DNA from 2 places in the Blastococcus saxobsidens DD2 genome. Region 1 is predicted to be linked to the other one. Evidence: predicted binding sites of a transcription regulator. Region 1 holds the regulator's gene; the other holds the start of a gene.
What was found. The regulator LexA, encoded in region 1, represses DNA repair genes until DNA is damaged. The targets are predictions, from matches to a motif close to TCGAACANNTGTTCGA.
Positions count from the first base shown of each region.

Region 1 (8,108 bases):
ACCTGGCGGCGGATCACCGTCCCGCTGCTGCGGCCCTCCCTCCTGGCCGCGGGACTGCTCAACTTCGTGCTCCTCTTCAGGGAGCTCGAGATGTCGGTGTTCCTCTACACCGGCGCCAATCCGACGGTCGCCACGGTGCTCTACAACCTGGCCAGCGAGTCGCTGTACCAGCGGGTCGGCGCGCTCTCCGTGGTGATCCTCCTGATCAACATCGTGGTGACCGTGGTCGCGATGCGGCTGCTCGACCGCAAACCCGGCGAGTCCCCCCGGCGGTCCCGCCGTTCCCCGTCCGTCGCACTCAACACACCCCCGGAGGAAGCAGCATGACCGTGACCACCACCGATGTCGGTAGCGGCGTCCACCTGCGCTACGAGACCCCGCACATCGCCGTCCTCACGCTGGACAGCCCTCCCTCCAACACCTTCAGCTGGGAGAGCCGGCGGTCCTTCATGAAGGCGCTGGACATCCTGGACGCCGACGAGAACGTCCGGTGCCTGGTGATCACCGGTGAGGGCCGCGCCTTCACCGCGGGAGCGCACCTGGGCGAGGACCAGTCCATGAGCGACGAGCAGCTGACCGACTACCTCGCCGAGTTCAGCCGGGTGCTCAACGGAGTCCAGCACTTCCGCGCGCCGGTCATCGCGGCCATCAACGGGGCGACGATCGGCGGGGGGCTGGAGTTCTCCCTCTGCTGCGACATCCGCATCGCGTCCACGGACGCGTTCTTCGTGGCCGCCGGCGTGAACGTCGGTCTCATCGTCAGCTTCTGGCGCCTGCCCCGCGTGATCGGGCTCGGCCCGGCCAAGGAGATCCTGCTGACCGGCGCCCGCTACACCGCCCAGCAGGCGCTCAACTGGGGACTGGTGACCGAGGTCCACGAGCCGGCCGATCTGATGCCTGCCGCGCTGGCGAAGGCGCAGCGCATCGCCACGCGTGCCCCGCTGTCGGTCGAGGTCACGAAGGAGGCGGTGACGGGGGCCTTCGAGATGGACTTCGCCCAGGGACAGGCGCTGCAGACCAAGCGGTTCCTGGAGATGTTCCGTACCGAGGACCACCAGGAGGCGCTCCGGGCCTTCTTCGAGAAGCGGGACGGCGACTACAACCGGCGCTGATCGATCCTCGGACGTCAACGGCGGGTCCGACCTCTCCGGAGGACGGACCCGCCGTCGGCCGTTCCGGGATCAGACCCGGCGGAGGACGCTGACCACCCGGCCGAGGATCGTCGCCTCATCGCCCGGGATGGGCTCGTAGGCGGAGTTGTGCGGCAGCAGCCACACGTGCCCGTCCCGGCGCTTGTACGTCTTGACCGTCGCCTCGCCGTCGATCATGGCGGCCACGATCTCACCGTTCTCCGCCGTGGGCTGCTGACGCACCACGACCCAGTCGCCGTCGCAGATGGCTGCCTCGACCATCGAGTCACCGGCCACCTTGAGCATGAAGACCGTGCCCTCGCCGACGAGCTCGCGCGGGAGGGGGAAGACGTCTTCCACCGCTTGCTCGGCGAGGACCGGGCCACCGGCCGCGATCCGCCCGACCAGCGGCACGTACGCGGGCGCCGACGCCCGGTCGCCGTCCCCGAGCGCCGGCGGCTCGACGACCGCGGTCGCGCTGCGGCCGGCCTCGCCGGGAAGACGCACGTCGAGGGCCCGGGGCCGGTTGGGGTCGCGGCGCAGCCAGCCCTTCTTCTGCAGGACCGACAGCTGGTGGGCGACCGACGAGGCGGAGGAGAGGCCGACGGCCTCACCGATCTCCCGGACGGACGGCGGGTAGCCGCGACGCTCGATGGAGTCGCGGATCACCTCCAGCACCCGGCGTTGCCGCTGGGTCAGGCCGTCGCCGTCGGCGCTCCGGTCGGGGAAGGTGCGCACCGACGCCGAATCGCCGGCCGGGTCCGGTGTGGTGCCCGCGGTGCCACGTCGGCCGCCGGACGTCCCACTCGAGTCCGTCACGTCTCCTCCTCGCCGGCTGCCCGTGCAGCTGCTCAGCCCTGGTCGTCGGAGGAACCGTAACGCCGATCGCCGGACAGTTCAAACAGGTGTTCGAAGATCGTCGTGTCGCGTCGCATCTGTCGGTGGCATCCGGTACACATCGGACAGACGTTCGAATCGAACGTGTGTTCGGGTCGACGGGCGTCGGCCGGCGAGAGGTGGACAGCGATGGCGAGCACTCGTGCACTGTTGGCGCATGGCGGCGAGGTGGGGGTGGAGGGCCGGGTCGCCGGCGCGGCGCCCTCCGCGCGGCATCTCCGGGCGCTGCCGCCGGTACCCGCCGCGTACGCGGTCCCGCCGGCGCCGCGACGTCGCTCGGTCGCCTTGTCGCCGGACCCCGAGGCGGTCCGACCGGTGCCGCGCCGGACGGCCGGCCCGCAGGCCCCGCCGCTGCGGTTGACCGCACGGGGCCGGCGCCTGGTGGTGGTCCTGCTGCTCCTCGTGGTCACGGGGATCGCCGCAGCCGCCGGTGCGCTGCTGAGTGACGACGCAGAGCGCCTGGAGCTCATGGGCACCAGCAGCGTCATCGTCGAGCCGGGCGACACGCTCTGGTCCATCGCGAGCGGAGTGGCAGGGGAGCGGGACGTTCGCGAGGTGATCGACGGGATCCAGCTGCTCAACGGCCTGGACAGCGCTTCCATCGAGCCCGGTCAGGTGCTCGAGCTCCCCTGAGCTCCTCGCGGTGGGCGGTCGAACGGCCCCGCGAGGACAGCTGCACAATGCGACCGGCCGACTTCGTCAACCCTGAGTGCGAGCACGTTCACGCTCTGTCGCGACGAGGCGCATACGGTCCTCCCGTGTCGAGCGTCGTGGAGAACCGAGCAGCCGTGTTCGCCAGTCAGCCCCAGGTCGTCGAGGTCTACCAGGCAGGTGCCTGGTGGGCGGGGGAGCTGCTGGGCTGGCGACATGACGACACCGGCACGTGCCAGGTGTGGGTCCGGGCGGTCGTGGACGGGATCGAGCAGACGACGTGGACCGACCTGGCGACGTTGCGGCTGCCCGAGCGCTCGCCGGCCCCGCAGGCCGCCCCGGTGGTCGCGGTGACGCAGGCCCTGCCCGCCGCCGCTCCGGCACACGACCACGACACCACTGCCAGCCTTCCCCTGAAGCGGGACCACCTCCGGCGGCCCGCTCCGGCCCGCGCCGGGGGACGACGGCGCGCACCGGAGGAGGCCGACGTCCACCTGGCCCATGCCTCCTCCACGCCGGTGCCCGCGCCGGGGCGCCACCGCGCCTCCGGTGAGGCGGTGGACGTGGCCGCCGGGCGGCATCGGGCTGCTGACACGGGGCTGTTCCCCGCCGTCGGCGGAGCCGGAGCCGAGGTGGCGCCCGCACGGCGGGACGAGTGCCCCGAGACCACCGCCCGGCCGGTCCCGTCGGCTCGTACGGCGCTTCCCGTGGAGGTGTCGTCGGTGGGCCGGGGGTGGACGCCTCCGGCCGATCTGGACGGTGACCTGCTGACCCGCCCCATGCGCCTGGGTGACCAGGTGCCGCACTCCCGCCGCCCCCGGGTGAAGGGTCCGTGCAGCAGCGTCTGACGCCAGGCGTCGCATTCGACGGCGCCGGACCCCACGGGGCCCGGCGCCGTCGGCATGCCCGGGTGCGAGCGCCGGGGGAGGGGGACCGGCGCGTCCTCCGGCAACTGTTCCGCGCGTCGCCCCGGCGTGTCGTGTGACTGGAGGGGACCGGTGTTCCGCGTGCGCACGGGCGGGTCGGGGCGGAACACGCCGGGGAAACGATCACTTGCACATCTTGTGTGGCCCGTCCTAGGGTTCCCCTACATCTAGTAGTTACAGAGCTGTAAGCCCGTCCACAGGCCCTTCCTCAGGTTCTCCCCCGAGCATCCACCGGATGTCCCCAGGGGGGTCCACAGCCGGCCGGGGGCGGGGCACCCGGAGGGAGGAGGTGAACCACCGTGCGTTGCCCGTTCTGCCACAACCCCGACAGCCGGGTCATCGACTCCCGCGAGGCCGACGAGGGCGCCACCACCCGGCGCCGTCGGTCCTGCCCGAACTGCGGGCGGCGGTTCACCACCGTCGAGGAGGCGGTGCTCGCCGTCGTCAAGCGCAACGGCGTCAGCGAGCCGTTCAACCGCAGCAAGGTGGTCGCCGGCGTCCGGCGCGCCTGCCAGGGGCGCCCCGTCGACGAGGACCAGCTGAAACTCCTCGCCCAGCAGGTCGAGGACGCCATCCGCGCCACCGGCGCCGCCGAGGTGCCCAGCCACGAGGTGGGGCTGGCCATCCTGCGGCCGCTGCGCGAGCTGGACGAGGTGGCGTATCTCCGCTTCGCCAGCGTGTACCGGGCCTTCACCTCGCTCGAGGACTTCGAGAAGGAGATCTCCGAGCTCCGGGCCCGGCACATCGCCGCGGGCACCCCGCCGCTGCCGGGCATGCAGACCGACCCACCGGTCCGCCGGCGGGGCGGTGGGCGCAGTCAGCCCACGGCCGACGCCGGCGCCGCCGGCACCTGAGAACTGTCAGTGCCCACCGATAGACAGCAGTTCGAGCAGTTACCGATCGCGGCTCTTCCCCAGCCCCCGATCCGCCACCGCGCAGCACCACCGCGCAGCCCCGCGAAGCACCATGCGACACACGACCAGGGAGAGCTCCACACCATGACCGAGACCGACGACCGCTTGGCCGGCGCCCGCACCCGCCGCAGCGCGAAGGCGCCCAGCCGGGGCAAGGGCCTCAAGATCAAGCGCGTTTTCACCACCGCCGGTGTGCACCCGTACGACGAGGTGACCTGGGAGCGCCGCGACGTCGTCATGACCAACTGGCGTGACGGCTCGATCAACTTCGAGCAGCGCGGGGTCGAGTTCCCGGCCGAGTGGAGCATCAACGCCACCAACATCGTCACCACGAAGTACTTCCGCGGTGCGGTCGGCACCTCGCAGCGGGAGACCAGCCTGCGCCAGCTCATCGACCGGGTGGTGCTGACCTACACCGAGGCCGGCCGCGAGCACGGCTACTTCGGCAGCGAGGGCGACGCCGAGATCTTCGAGCACGAGCTCACCTGGATGCTGCTGCACCAGTACTTCAGCTTCAACAGCCCCGTCTGGTTCAACGTCGGCACGAGCGCGCCGCAGCAGGTCAGCGCCTGCTTCATCCTCGCCGTCGACGACGAGATGGACTCGATCCTGAACTGGTACCGCGAGGAGGGTCTGATCTTCAAGGGCGGCTCCGGTGCCGGCCTGAACCTCTCCCGCATCCGCTCGTCGAAGGAGCTGCTCTCCTCCGGTGGCACGGCCTCCGGTCCGGTCAGCTTCATGCGCGGCGCCGACGCCTCCGCCGGGACCATCAAGTCCGGTGGCGCCACCCGACGTGCGGCGAAGATGGTCGTCCTCGACATCGACCACCCCGACGTCGAGGAGTTCATCGAGACCAAGGCGCGCGAGGAGAACAAGATCCGCGCGCTGCGCGACGCCGGGTACGACATGGACCTGGGCGGCAAGGACATCACCAGCGTCCAGTACCAGAACGCCAACAACTCCGTCCGCGTCTCCGACGAGTTCATGCGTGCGGTCGACGAGGGCGCCGCCTTCGGTCTGCGCGCCCGTCTGGACGGCTCGGTGATCGAGACCGTCGACGCCAAGACGCTGTTCCGCAAGGTCACCCAGGCCGCCTGGGAGTGCGCCGACCCGGGCATCCAGTACGACGACACGATCAACGACTGGCACACCAACCCCGAGACCGGCCGCATCAACGCGTCGAACCCGTGCTCGGAGTACATGAGCCTGGACAACAGCTCGTGCAACCTGGCGTCGCTGAACCTCATGAAGTTCCTGAAGGACGACGGCACGTTCGACAGCAAGAACTTCGTGAAGGCCGTCGAGCTGGTCATCACCGCGATGGACATCTCGATCTGCTTCGCCGACTTCCCGACCGAGCCGATCGGTGAGACCACCCGTGCCTACCGTCAGCTGGGCATCGGCTACGCCAACCTCGGCGCCCTGCTCATGGCCACCGGCCACGCCTACGACTCGCGGGGCGGCCAGAGCCTGGCCGCGGCGATCACCTCGCTGATGACCGGCACCGCCTATCGCCGCTCGGCCGAGCTCGCCGGCATCGTCGGCGCCTACGAGGGCTTCGCCCGCAACGCCGACGCCCACGCCCGGGTCATGCGCAAGCACGCCGCGGCCAACGACGCCATCCGCCCCGTCGGGGCCGACGACGCCGACGTGCTCAAGGCCGCGACCGCGCAGTGGCAGGAGTGCCTGGAGATCGGTGCCGAGAACGGCTGGCGCAACGCGCAGGCCTCGGTGCTGGCCCCCACCGGAACCATCGGCTTCATGATGGACTGCGACACGACCGGCATCGAGCCGGACTTCTCGCTGGTCAAGTTCAAGAAGCTGGTCGGCGGCGGCTCGATGCAGATCGTCAACCAGACGGTGCCGCGGGCGCTGCGCAGCCTGGGCTACCAGGAGGAGCAGATCGAGGCGATCGTCGAGTACATCGCCGAGCACGGCCACGTCGTGGACGCCCCGACCCTGCGCCCGGAGCACTACGAGGTCTTCGACTGCGCCATGGGGGAGCGGGCCATCTCGCCGATGGGCCACGTCCGCATGATGGCCGCGGTGCAGCCGTTCATCTCCGGCGCGATCAGCAAGACGGTCAACATGCCGGAGTCGGCGACCATCGAGGACGTCGAGAAGATCTACTTCGAGGGCTGGAAGCTCGGCCTCAAGGCGCTGGCGATCTACCGCGACAACTGCAAGGTCGGCCAGCCCCTGTCCGGCGGCAAGGGCAAGAACGACGGCACCAAGGACGAGGCCAAGGCCGAGGCCGAGGCGCCCGCCGCGCTGTCGCACCCGGTGCGCAAGCGGCTGCCGAAGAAGCGGACGAGCGTCACCACCTCGTTCAGCGTCGCCGGCGCCGAGGGCTACATGACCGCGGGCATGTACGAGGACGGCAGCCTGGGTGAGGTCTTCCTCAAGCTGGGCAAGCAGGGGTCGACGCTCGCCGGTGTGATGGATGCCTTCTCGATCGGCATCTCGCTGGCCCTGCAGCACGGTGTGCCGCTGGAGACCTACATCCAGAAGTTCACCAACATGCGGTTCGAGCCGGCCGGCATGACCGACGACCCGGACATCCGGATCGCCCAGTCGGTGATGGACTACATCTTCCGTCGCCTGGCGCTGGACCACCTGCCCGTGGAGAAGCGCGCCGGCCTCGGCATCTTCACCGCCGAGGAGCGGGCCGCCCAGGTCGCCGGCTCGTACGGGACCTCGGCCTCGACCGCCACCGTGCAGGAGGATGAGGTCGACCTGGAGCAGCTGCGTGGCTCCGCGCCGATCGAGGCCGCCAAGCTGCAGGAGAAGGTCACCCCCGACGGCCCGACGTCGGTCAAGGAGGCGCACTCCTCGGCCGAGCTGCTCGAGCTGGTCACCGGCACCGCCACCGACGCTCCGCTGTGCATGACGTGCGGCACGAAGATGCGCCCGGCGGGTAGCTGCTACGTCTGCGAGGGCTGCGGCTCCACCAGCGGCTGCAGCTGAAATGACCATCTCCGCCGTGATCCCTATGCGGGTCTGAGCCAGGGCGACCATCGCGCCTCGGCGCAGTGGGTCTGACCATCGCCAGTGTCCCCCCGGAGCGCGTCCCCCCGGAGCGCGTCGCTCCGGGGGGACACGCGTCGAGGAAGCGTCTATGTCGTTCGAGGACACAGACCGCCCGAACTTCCGGCCGGTGTCGACGAGACGGTCCTGTGGCGGTACCTCGACCTGCCCGAGTTCCTGGCGGTCATCGAGGCTCGACCACTGCACTACACCCGCTCGGGACTACAGCCGCTCGGACCTCAAGGCGGGCCGATGGAAGGGCACGGCCGCGCAGTCGGGGGACCCAGCCAGCGCCGGAGCGCCTACGCGTCAGCGGTAGGGAGAGGGGTCCCTCCGAGCCACTGCCGCAGCTCCGCGGCCTGCTGTTCCAACCGTCGCTTCCCGGGGCACGGCAGCGTCTCCGTCGCGACCAGATGGAGGGTCGTCCCGTCCTCGAGCAGCAGCTGGACCCGCCGCAAGGACCCGAAGCCGGCCTGGCGGCCCACCATCACCCGGTCGATGTCTGAGCGCTGGAGCCGGCGGGTCTTCAGTCGGTTCCGCACCTCGAGTGATCCGTCGGCATG
Region 1 covers NC_016943.1:3,529,863-3,537,970, reverse strand. The annotation lists gene BLASA_RS16735 (ABC transporter permease) at 1-327, shown strand, start outside; gene BLASA_RS16730 (enoyl-CoA hydratase/isomerase family protein) at 324-1,112, shown strand; gene lexA (transcriptional repressor LexA) at 1,182-1,949, opposite strand; gene BLASA_RS16720 (LysM peptidoglycan-binding domain-containing protein) at 2,157-2,660, shown strand; gene BLASA_RS16715 (hypothetical protein) at 2,786-3,526, shown strand; gene nrdR (transcriptional regulator NrdR) at 3,904-4,458, shown strand; gene BLASA_RS16705 (vitamin B12-dependent ribonucleotide reductase) at 4,603-7,485, shown strand; gene BLASA_RS16700 (PH domain-containing protein) at 7,848-8,108, opposite strand, start outside.

Region 2 (8,108 bases), 200 kb from region 1:
GCTGCCGGCGAGCACGTAGGCCTCGTCGGCGGCGGCGAGGTGCGGCGCGTCCGGCTCGTCGGCGGCGGTGACGGCGACCGAGGTGATGCCCTCGGCGGCCGCGGCCCGGGCGATGCGGACGGCGATCTCACCGCGGTTGGCGATCAGCAGGCGAGGCACCCGGCGATGCTCGCACGGCCCGCAGGCACTCGCGTCCCCGTTCCGACGTACCTGCGGGTTACCGTCCGGCGCACCCCTCGAACGCCTGGAGTCCCGTGACCGACGACCCCGCGCTCCCTCCTCCGCACCGCTTCCTGCAGCCCGGTCTGTGGCTCGACCGCTTCGACCTCGCCGGCGGCATGCTGCTGCAGGCCCAGTGGGACGGCGGCATGCCCTACCAGCGGACCGGCGAGGTGACCGGTGCCGCCGGTGATCCGCTCGACCTGCTGCCCGAGGAAGCGGTCGTCCGTCTCGACCGCAAGGACGGGAGCAGCCGCGCCGTCGTGGTGGCGCTCCCGGGCCTGCTGGCGAAGGTGGAGGTGCAGCACCGGATGACGACGGTCGAGGTGGTGGGTGCGAACGTGTCCGCCGTCGAGGAGCTGGTGGCGCACGTCGTCGCGGGGGCGGAGCTGGTGGCGACGGCACCCGAGGGTGAGGTGCAGATGGCCTTCTGGTCCTACGCGCAGGGAGGCGGCTCGGAGTCCTCCCGCCACGTCACCGCACCGGCGTGGGCCGACGCCGCGGCGAACTACGCGGGGCGGACGAGGCAGTCGCTGGTCCCGCTCATGGCGGCACGGGACATGTCCGGCCGGGTCGGGCGGCTGGTGCTCTGGCACGGGGAGCCCGGTACGGGCAAGACCACGGCGGTGCGTGCGCTCAGCCGCGAGTGGGCGGACTGGTGCCGGCCGCACTACGTGATGGACCCGGAGCGGCTGTTCGCCGAGCCGCAGTACCTGCTGCAGGTGGCCGGGATCGACGAGGACGAGGACGACGACGGGCGCTGGCGCCTGGTCGTCGCCGAGGACTGCGACGACTACCTGCGGTCCGACGCCAAGGCACGTGCCGGCGCATCGCTCGGCCGGCTGCTCAACCTGTGCGACGGCATCCTCGGGCACGGCCTCCAGGTGCTGGTGCTGCTCACGACGAACGAGGACGTCGGCCGGTTGCACCCGGCTGTCACCCGGCCGGGCCGCTGCCTGAGCCAGGTGGAGTTCGAGCGCCTCTCGCCGGCCGAGGCGCAGGCGTGGCTGGGCGGGTCGACCGATGCCCCCGAGCGGCCGATGACGCTGGCGGAGCTGTACGCGATCCGCGAGGAGCGCACGCACCCGGCGCACGCCTTCGCGCAGGAGGTCGGTGGCTACCTGTGACCCACGACGTCCGTCGCAGGCGATCCGGTCCCGGCGGCGGTGAGACCGCCCGCCGTCACCTGCTCGGCGTGAGGTCGTCGGTGAGCACCCAGGCCGGTGGCGCGGCGAGCGTACTAATCCAGCTCGTGACGAGGGCTTCACGCTGCGGGTGGCGGCGGATGAGGGCGCGCCGGTAGACGGCGGCAAGCCGGTCGGCGTACTCGACGAGGCGGAGCACGCGGGAGCGGGCGACATCGGCCCGGTTCTGCCGGCGGACCTCCAGCTGCGCCTCCTCGGCGAGGGTGGCGTCGAGCCGGAGCTGGGCCTCGAGCTGCTCGCTCTTGGCCGCCTCGACGGTCCGCCGGTGCTCGGTGGCGCGCCGCTGGCGGACCAGCTCGGCGGGGACGTCCCCCTCCCCCTGCTTGCGGCGGTTCAGCTCCTGTTCGGTCGGCCGGACGGCGGCGCGGATGGCCTGCTCGGTACGGACGGCCAGGTCGCGCTGCAGGGCGGTGAGCTGGCTATCGATCTCGGCCAGGCGCACGTCGATGGCCCGGATGTCGGCGTAGTACCGGGTGCGCTCGTGCTCGCAGGCGTCGTCCCGGCGGGCGACGAGGTCGCGCAGCACCGTGGTCGTGTCGGCGTTCAGGCCGATGGGCAGGCCCGCGCGCCGGTCGCTGCGGGCGCTCCACACGAGCCGCCAGCGGACGGGCCAGTAGACGGGCAGCGAGCGGTACGACGGGTCGAACCGTTCGTCCTTCGACGTCCGTGCAGCCACAGCGTGTCCCCCCCGTGGCGGGCCGCACCCCCGCCGGTCTTCCGTGGGGTGCAGACGCAACGGCTCACGCCGCGTCGCAGATCCCCCCGTGGAACGCCACCGTCGTGCGACTGATCGAAGCCTGCCTGGGCGGAACTCCGGTGACGGTGAGCGACCAAAGGCTAGGAGCGCGCACCGTCCATGCGGGCCGTTGGTTACGGAAAGTGCTGATATCCCCCTCGGAGGGGTGAGAAACGGGCTCGCCCCGTCACCCATACGCGCGACGGCCGCTCACCCGCTCGTGACCACCCGCTGGACCCCGCGACCGGGTACGGCACGGCTCAGGAGGCGAGCGCTGTGCCGATCAGGATCTCGGTGCCGTCGGGCCGATAGGTGTGCCATCGGCCCTGGCTATCTCGCTCGATCCGGAACCCGTGATGGACGTTGGTGTGGTGCCGTTCGCACAGCAGGGCGCCGTTCTCCAGCGACGTCTCACCGCCGAAGAGCCAGTGGATCAGGTGGTGCACCTCGCACCAGTACTTCGGCGCACCGCAGCCGGCGAAGACGCAGGTGTCGTCGCGGAGCTCGACGGCCCGGCGGAGGTGCGGCGGATAGACCCGCTTGGTGCGTCCCATGTCCAGCGGGAGGCCGTCGCCGTCGACCAGGACCGGGACAACACTGCCGTCGCAGGCCAGCTGGCGGACCTTGGCGGCCGACAGCAGGCTCCCGAACGCGGTGGTGGCGCTGGCCGGGCCGGGAGCCGGGTCGAACAGGTCGGTGGAGGTGATGGTGACGACGACGGTCGGCTTGACCGTGCGCAGGAACGGCAGGTGGCCGGAGGCGAGCTGGTTGTCGGCGAGCTGGACCAGCGCGTCGGCGAGCTGCTGGGCGCGGGTGCGCAGGTCACCCTTCGGACGGTCGGCCTGGACGACCGCCTCCAGCGCCGCCTGCAGCTTCTCCCCGCCGACGGCGTCGAGCTGGCCGCGAATGACCACCGTGCCGTCCGAGAATGTCGAGAGGGTCAGCCCCCGCTCCTCGGTGGGATCCGGCTCGGGCCCGTCGGGGTCGAGCCGGGCGAGGTAGTGCTGCACCACCCGGCCCAGCTGCCGGATGTCGCGGGAGGCGGCGACCGCGGTGAACACCTCATCCAGATCCGCGAGGTCGACACCCAGCGCGAGCGCCGCCGTCCGCCGGTCCTCCTTCACGACCGGCGCGACGACGGCGACCTGCTCGGCCGTCACGGCACCCTCGGCGAAGGCGGCGGCGAGTGCCGGCAGGTGGTCCAGCGCCCGGCCGTTGCGGACGAGCTGACCGGCGGCCGCAGCACTCAACCGGCCGCGACCGCGCAGCCACGACTGCATCGACCTCATGCCGTCGTCCTCGGGCGCCTGCTGCAGTTCCGCGGCCCGGACCCGGCGGGCGAGCTGCGCGTCGATGCGGTTGCGCGCCTCGAGCAGCTCGGTGATCTCGTCCAGCTGCTGGCGCGGCGGCAGACTCCGGACGTCGTCCGCGGCCAGGGCGTCGAGGGCCGACTGCAGCTCGCTCACGACACCTCCTCGCCGCTCGAACTGATGTACGAATGCTACTCCTGGCCAGTGACAGGCCGCGACACGAATCCACAGGTCAGGAGGCCGTCCACGGTTGCTCCGGTCGTGTTGACCGCCGGGACGTCGTAGCGTCCGGAGGCATGGCAGAGCGAGCGTTCCGGACGGTGCTGGAGGGCGGTTCGTACTTCGAGGGGCCGCGGTGGCACGGCGGCGCCTGGTGGGCGTCGGACTTCTACCGCCACACGGTCAGCCGGGTGGCACCCGAGGGCGGCGAGACCGTCGTCGTCGAGGTGGAGAACCAGCCGTCCGGGCTGGGCTGGCTGCCCGGCGGCTCGCTGCTGGTCGTGTCGATGAAGGACCACCGGCTGCTGCGCGTGACCGACGGCCGGGTGTCGACGCACGCCGACCTCTCCGACGTCTGCGGCGGGCACCTCAACGACATGGTGGTCGACGCGTCCGGCCGGGCGTTCGTCGGCGACTTCGGCTTCGACCTCATGGGCGGCGGTGCGCCGGCGTCCGCGTCGGTGAAGCGGGTCGACCCCGACGGCACCGTGACCGTGGTGGCCGAGGACCTGCGGTTCCCGAACGGCTCGGTGATCACCCCGGACGGCGGAACGCTGATCGTCGGCGAGACCTGGGGCAACCGGTTCACCGCCTTCGACATCGCCGCGGACGGCTCGCTGTCGGGCCGGCGGGTGTGGGCGTCGTTCGGGGCGGAGCCGGTGGGGAACTCGGTCGAGGAGCTCATCGGGCAGGTCGTGGTCGCACCCGACGGCTGCACGATGGACGCCGAGGGCCACGTCTGGCTCGCCGACGGGCTGAACTCCCGCGTCCTCCGGGTCGCAGCCGGTGGCGCGATCGCCGAGGAGATCCCGGCCCCGGACGGGATGGGGGTCTTCGCCTGCGCGCTCGGTGGGGACGACGGCCGCCAGCTGCTGATGTGCTGCGCCCCGGACTTCTACGAGCACACCCGCGCACCGGTGCGCGAGGCGGTGCTGGTGACGACGGAGGTCGCCGTCCCGCACGCCGGCTTCCCCTGACCGGCCGGTGCCAAGCGGTGAACCGCGGCAGCCGCTCAGCACGGCGCCCCGCTGAGCTCGGGCCGCAGCGTCGCGGCCATGGCGGCCTGGAGCTACCCCTGTAGTTGGCGGAGGACGTCGGCCGGGATGCGCCCGCGGTCGCTGACCTCGATGCCCTGCGCTCGAGCCCAGGCCCGGATCTGGGCCGACGTCCGTGGCGCCTCCGGCACCGGGTTACCGGGTGTGAAGGAGTCCTCCAGGTCCGCGGTCGACCGTGCCGCCCCGAGCTCGGCGAGACAGGCGCCGAGCCAGCGGTAGACCCATTCCTGCGCCAGCGGCCTGGTTTCGCAGAAGACGATCGGCACCGAGGGAAAGCGTGCTTGAGCCTCGGCCAACGCCTCGGCGACGCGGGCGCCCGGGGTGTGCGGGAGCTTGAACAGCCGGCTGTAGCGGTCCTCGACCACCACGGCGGCGCGGGGCAGCGCCGTGAGGTCAGCGAGGGCATAGGTCAGCTTCCCGGACAGCAGGCTGCCGGCGAGGTCCTCCAGGGTCTTGCGCTCGACGGCGGCGACGACGGCGCCGTCGCGTTCGACGGCGTAGTCGCCGGCGGCCAGCCGCCGCCGCCGGGTGGTGGCCTGCTGGGCACCGAACGCGTAGGGGTACTTCTCACCGCTGTCGACCAGGATGTCGAGCACCTGCCCGTGTGCGCGGGCGGTGGGCAGGTGCACCCCGGGCCGGGCCTGCTTCGTCGTCCGGGGCGACTGCCAAAAGATCATCTCGCGGCCGCGGGCCCTGGTGACGACCAGTTGTGAGCGGTTCTCCCGGGCCCGCGCCAGCACCAGGTCGATCGCGGGACCGCGGCGCGAGCACGACCGGACCGCGTGCCGCTCGACGATCTCGGCGTCCGCCGGCCACTCGTCCGCCCGGTGGCAGTAGACCTTGCTCGCCCGGGCCACGGCTCCTTCGCCTTCACCACGACCCCGGCCGGACCGAGCGGGATGCGCACCAGATAGGGCAGCGCCGACCCGGGGTCGGGATTGCGTGCCACCAGCAGGTCGTCGACCACGAGCTCAGCCTGGCACGGCGCACCGGCCTGGCGGGACGCCACCCGGGAGGGACGACGGCAGGATCCGGCCGTGGCACGACCTACCCAGGGGCCACCGGACTCACCGGGCGGTCGCCGACCCCGCGCTGCAGGGTGAGGTCGGCGACCGCATGGCGAGGTCGGCGATCACCGCCCGGTCGCGTCCACCGTGGCCGGGTCGACCAATGGCCCGCCGCCGTGCACCCCGTACGCGAGCCGGGCCCGCTCCCGGGCGACGACCGGGCCCTCGTCGCCGATCTGCCGGCAGCCGGGCGAGCACTCGCCCGTGGCGGCGGAGACGACGAAGCAGGTGACGTTCGGCCAGCCGGCGTCGGTGCAGAACTCGCCGATGTCGGCCAGCACCCGGCCCGCCGCGAGCGGCGCCAGCCCCGGCTGCAACTGTTCCGCGAACTCCTTGTAGGTCACCGGCCGGACACCCGTCCGGGCGAGCTCCTGCAGGATGTGCAGCCCGGCCACCATGCGACGCGTGCGCCCCTGCGACCATGGCCGCTCGTCGAGGTAGCGGGCGAGGACGGGATGCATCTGCAGCTCCTCTCGGGGTGGCCGGCTCAACCGGCGAGGTGGGTGGCCAGCCGATCGAGGAAGGGCACCTGGCCCGGAACGATCTTCGTGCGGGCGGTGGGAAGGTCGAACCAGGCGGCGCGGTCGATCTCGGGGAACGCCTGCAGGCGTCCCGAGCGCGGCGGCCACTCCAGCTCGAAGGTGTTGCTGCGGACGGCGGTGACGTCGAGGTCGCCCTCCCCTGCCCAGACGGCGAGCACCTTGCGACCCTTCAGCTCGCCGAGCGGGTGCAGGTCCGCCGCGGGGACCGGCAGGCCGAGCTCCTCGGCGAACTCGCGGCGGGCGGCGGCTTCGGCGTCCTCACCCGGGTCGTGCTCCCCTTGGCGATCGACCAGGCGCCGTCGTCCTTCGTCGCCCAGAACGGGCCGCCCATGTGCCCGAGGAGCACCTCGACCCGGCCGCCGGGACGGCGGAACAGCAGGACGCCGGAGCTGTGGACGGGTGGCATGCGGCTCAGGGTGGCAGCGGCGCGTGCCACGTCAGCGCGTCCTCCGGCGCTGTCGCATCCGCTGACTGGTCCCGGCGGCGTCGAAGGCCTTGGGGTCGAACGGGCCACCGAGCCAGCCGGTGAGGTCGGGGTGCTCGGGATGACCCGGGTCGGCGAGGACCTCCCGGAGGCGGGCGTAACCGGGCGGCCCGCCGCAGTCCTCGGGCGGGCAGGCGTGGGCGCCGTCCAGGCAGGTCGGCGCCTCAGCCGCCCGATGGCTCTCGACGCGGACGTCGTGCTCCCAGCCGTCGCCGAGGTCGTAGTCGTAGCGGAAGACGGTGCCGTCCGGGAGGGAGCCGACGCGCACCGCCCCAGGGTCGCCCAGGTCGTCCATGTCCTCGACGTCGCCGTACTGCACGCCGTCGAGCTCGACCATCCACAGGTGCGCGTCGCGCCAGCCCATGGCGGCCTGCAGCAGACCGTGCAGGTCCCGCAGCGTCACCTGTTCAGGGACGACGCATCGGCGCCAGATCGGCGGCTCGACGTTTCGGAGGGTGACGGTCAGCTCCACCGCCGGCACCCGCCTGCCGGCCACGGGCGGCTGGTCGTGCAGCAGCGCGGCGCGCGCCAGCGCGACCGCCGACGGGGTCGGCGGCTCGTCGCGATATCGCTTGCCGAGCAGGCCGAGCCGTTCGAAGACGGTCCAGGTCGTGTCGCGCACCGCCAGGAACGCGGTGTGTCGATCGAGCGGCCGGCCGGTCCCGCCGGAGACCCAGCCGAGCACGGTCATGCCGGCGGCCACCGCGTCCTCGGGATGCGCGCGCCCGGCGGCGACGCCCAGCAGCCAGAGCAACCCCGCGGTGCGGTCGCTGCCGTTGCGCCCGGTGGGCAGCTGGGCGGCGATGTGCTGCCAGAGGCCGGCCGGGTCGTCGACGAGCCGCCGGCCCACGGTCGTCGGTCGCAGCTCGTTGCGGTACACCCGGACGAGCCCGAGCCGGCGGGCGCTCTCGCGCAGTTCGGCAACGGGGACGGTCAGGCTCTCCCGGTTGCCGGCTCCGAGCCAGTCGGCGTCCCAGCCGAGGGCGTGCATCGTCTCGGCGACCAGCGCCGGCGGCAGGTGGCCCGCGCCGGTGAGCGTCACACCGTCGCCGATCCGGGCGAGGAACCAGCGGTACGGCTCGACGACGTCGGGCTCCGGCGCGGGCGGGGCCGCGTGCAGGTCGGCGTCGTGGACCGCCTGGCGAAGCTCGGCATGGCGAGAGATCGCCCGGAGCAGGTCGACGACGTCGGGTCCCATGCCCCGGCAGCCTGCCAGGGTGGGACATCCGAACGACGGCGGACCGGCGGAGGAGGCTTGGTGATGGGACGGC
Region 2 covers NC_016943.1:3,328,821-3,336,928, forward strand. The annotation lists gene BLASA_RS15810 (carboxyl transferase domain-containing protein) at 1-159, opposite strand, end outside; gene BLASA_RS15815 (DUF5925 domain-containing protein) at 255-1,346, shown strand; gene BLASA_RS15820 (hypothetical protein) at 1,402-2,100, opposite strand; gene BLASA_RS15825 (HNH endonuclease signature motif containing protein) at 2,421-3,626, opposite strand; gene BLASA_RS15830 (SMP-30/gluconolactonase/LRE family protein) at 3,767-4,666, shown strand; gene BLASA_RS15835 (ERCC4 domain-containing protein) at 4,759-5,601, opposite strand; gene BLASA_RS15840 (hypothetical protein) at 5,877-6,272, opposite strand; gene BLASA_RS15845 (NUDIX domain-containing protein) at 6,299-6,670, opposite strand; gene BLASA_RS25620 (plasmid pRiA4b ORF-3 family protein) at 6,791-8,035, opposite strand; gene BLASA_RS15855 (hypothetical protein) at 8,099-8,108, shown strand, end outside.
Region 2: the regulator LexA is predicted to act here: its motif matches at 3,643-3,658, upstream of BLASA_RS15825 (HNH endonuclease signature motif containing protein).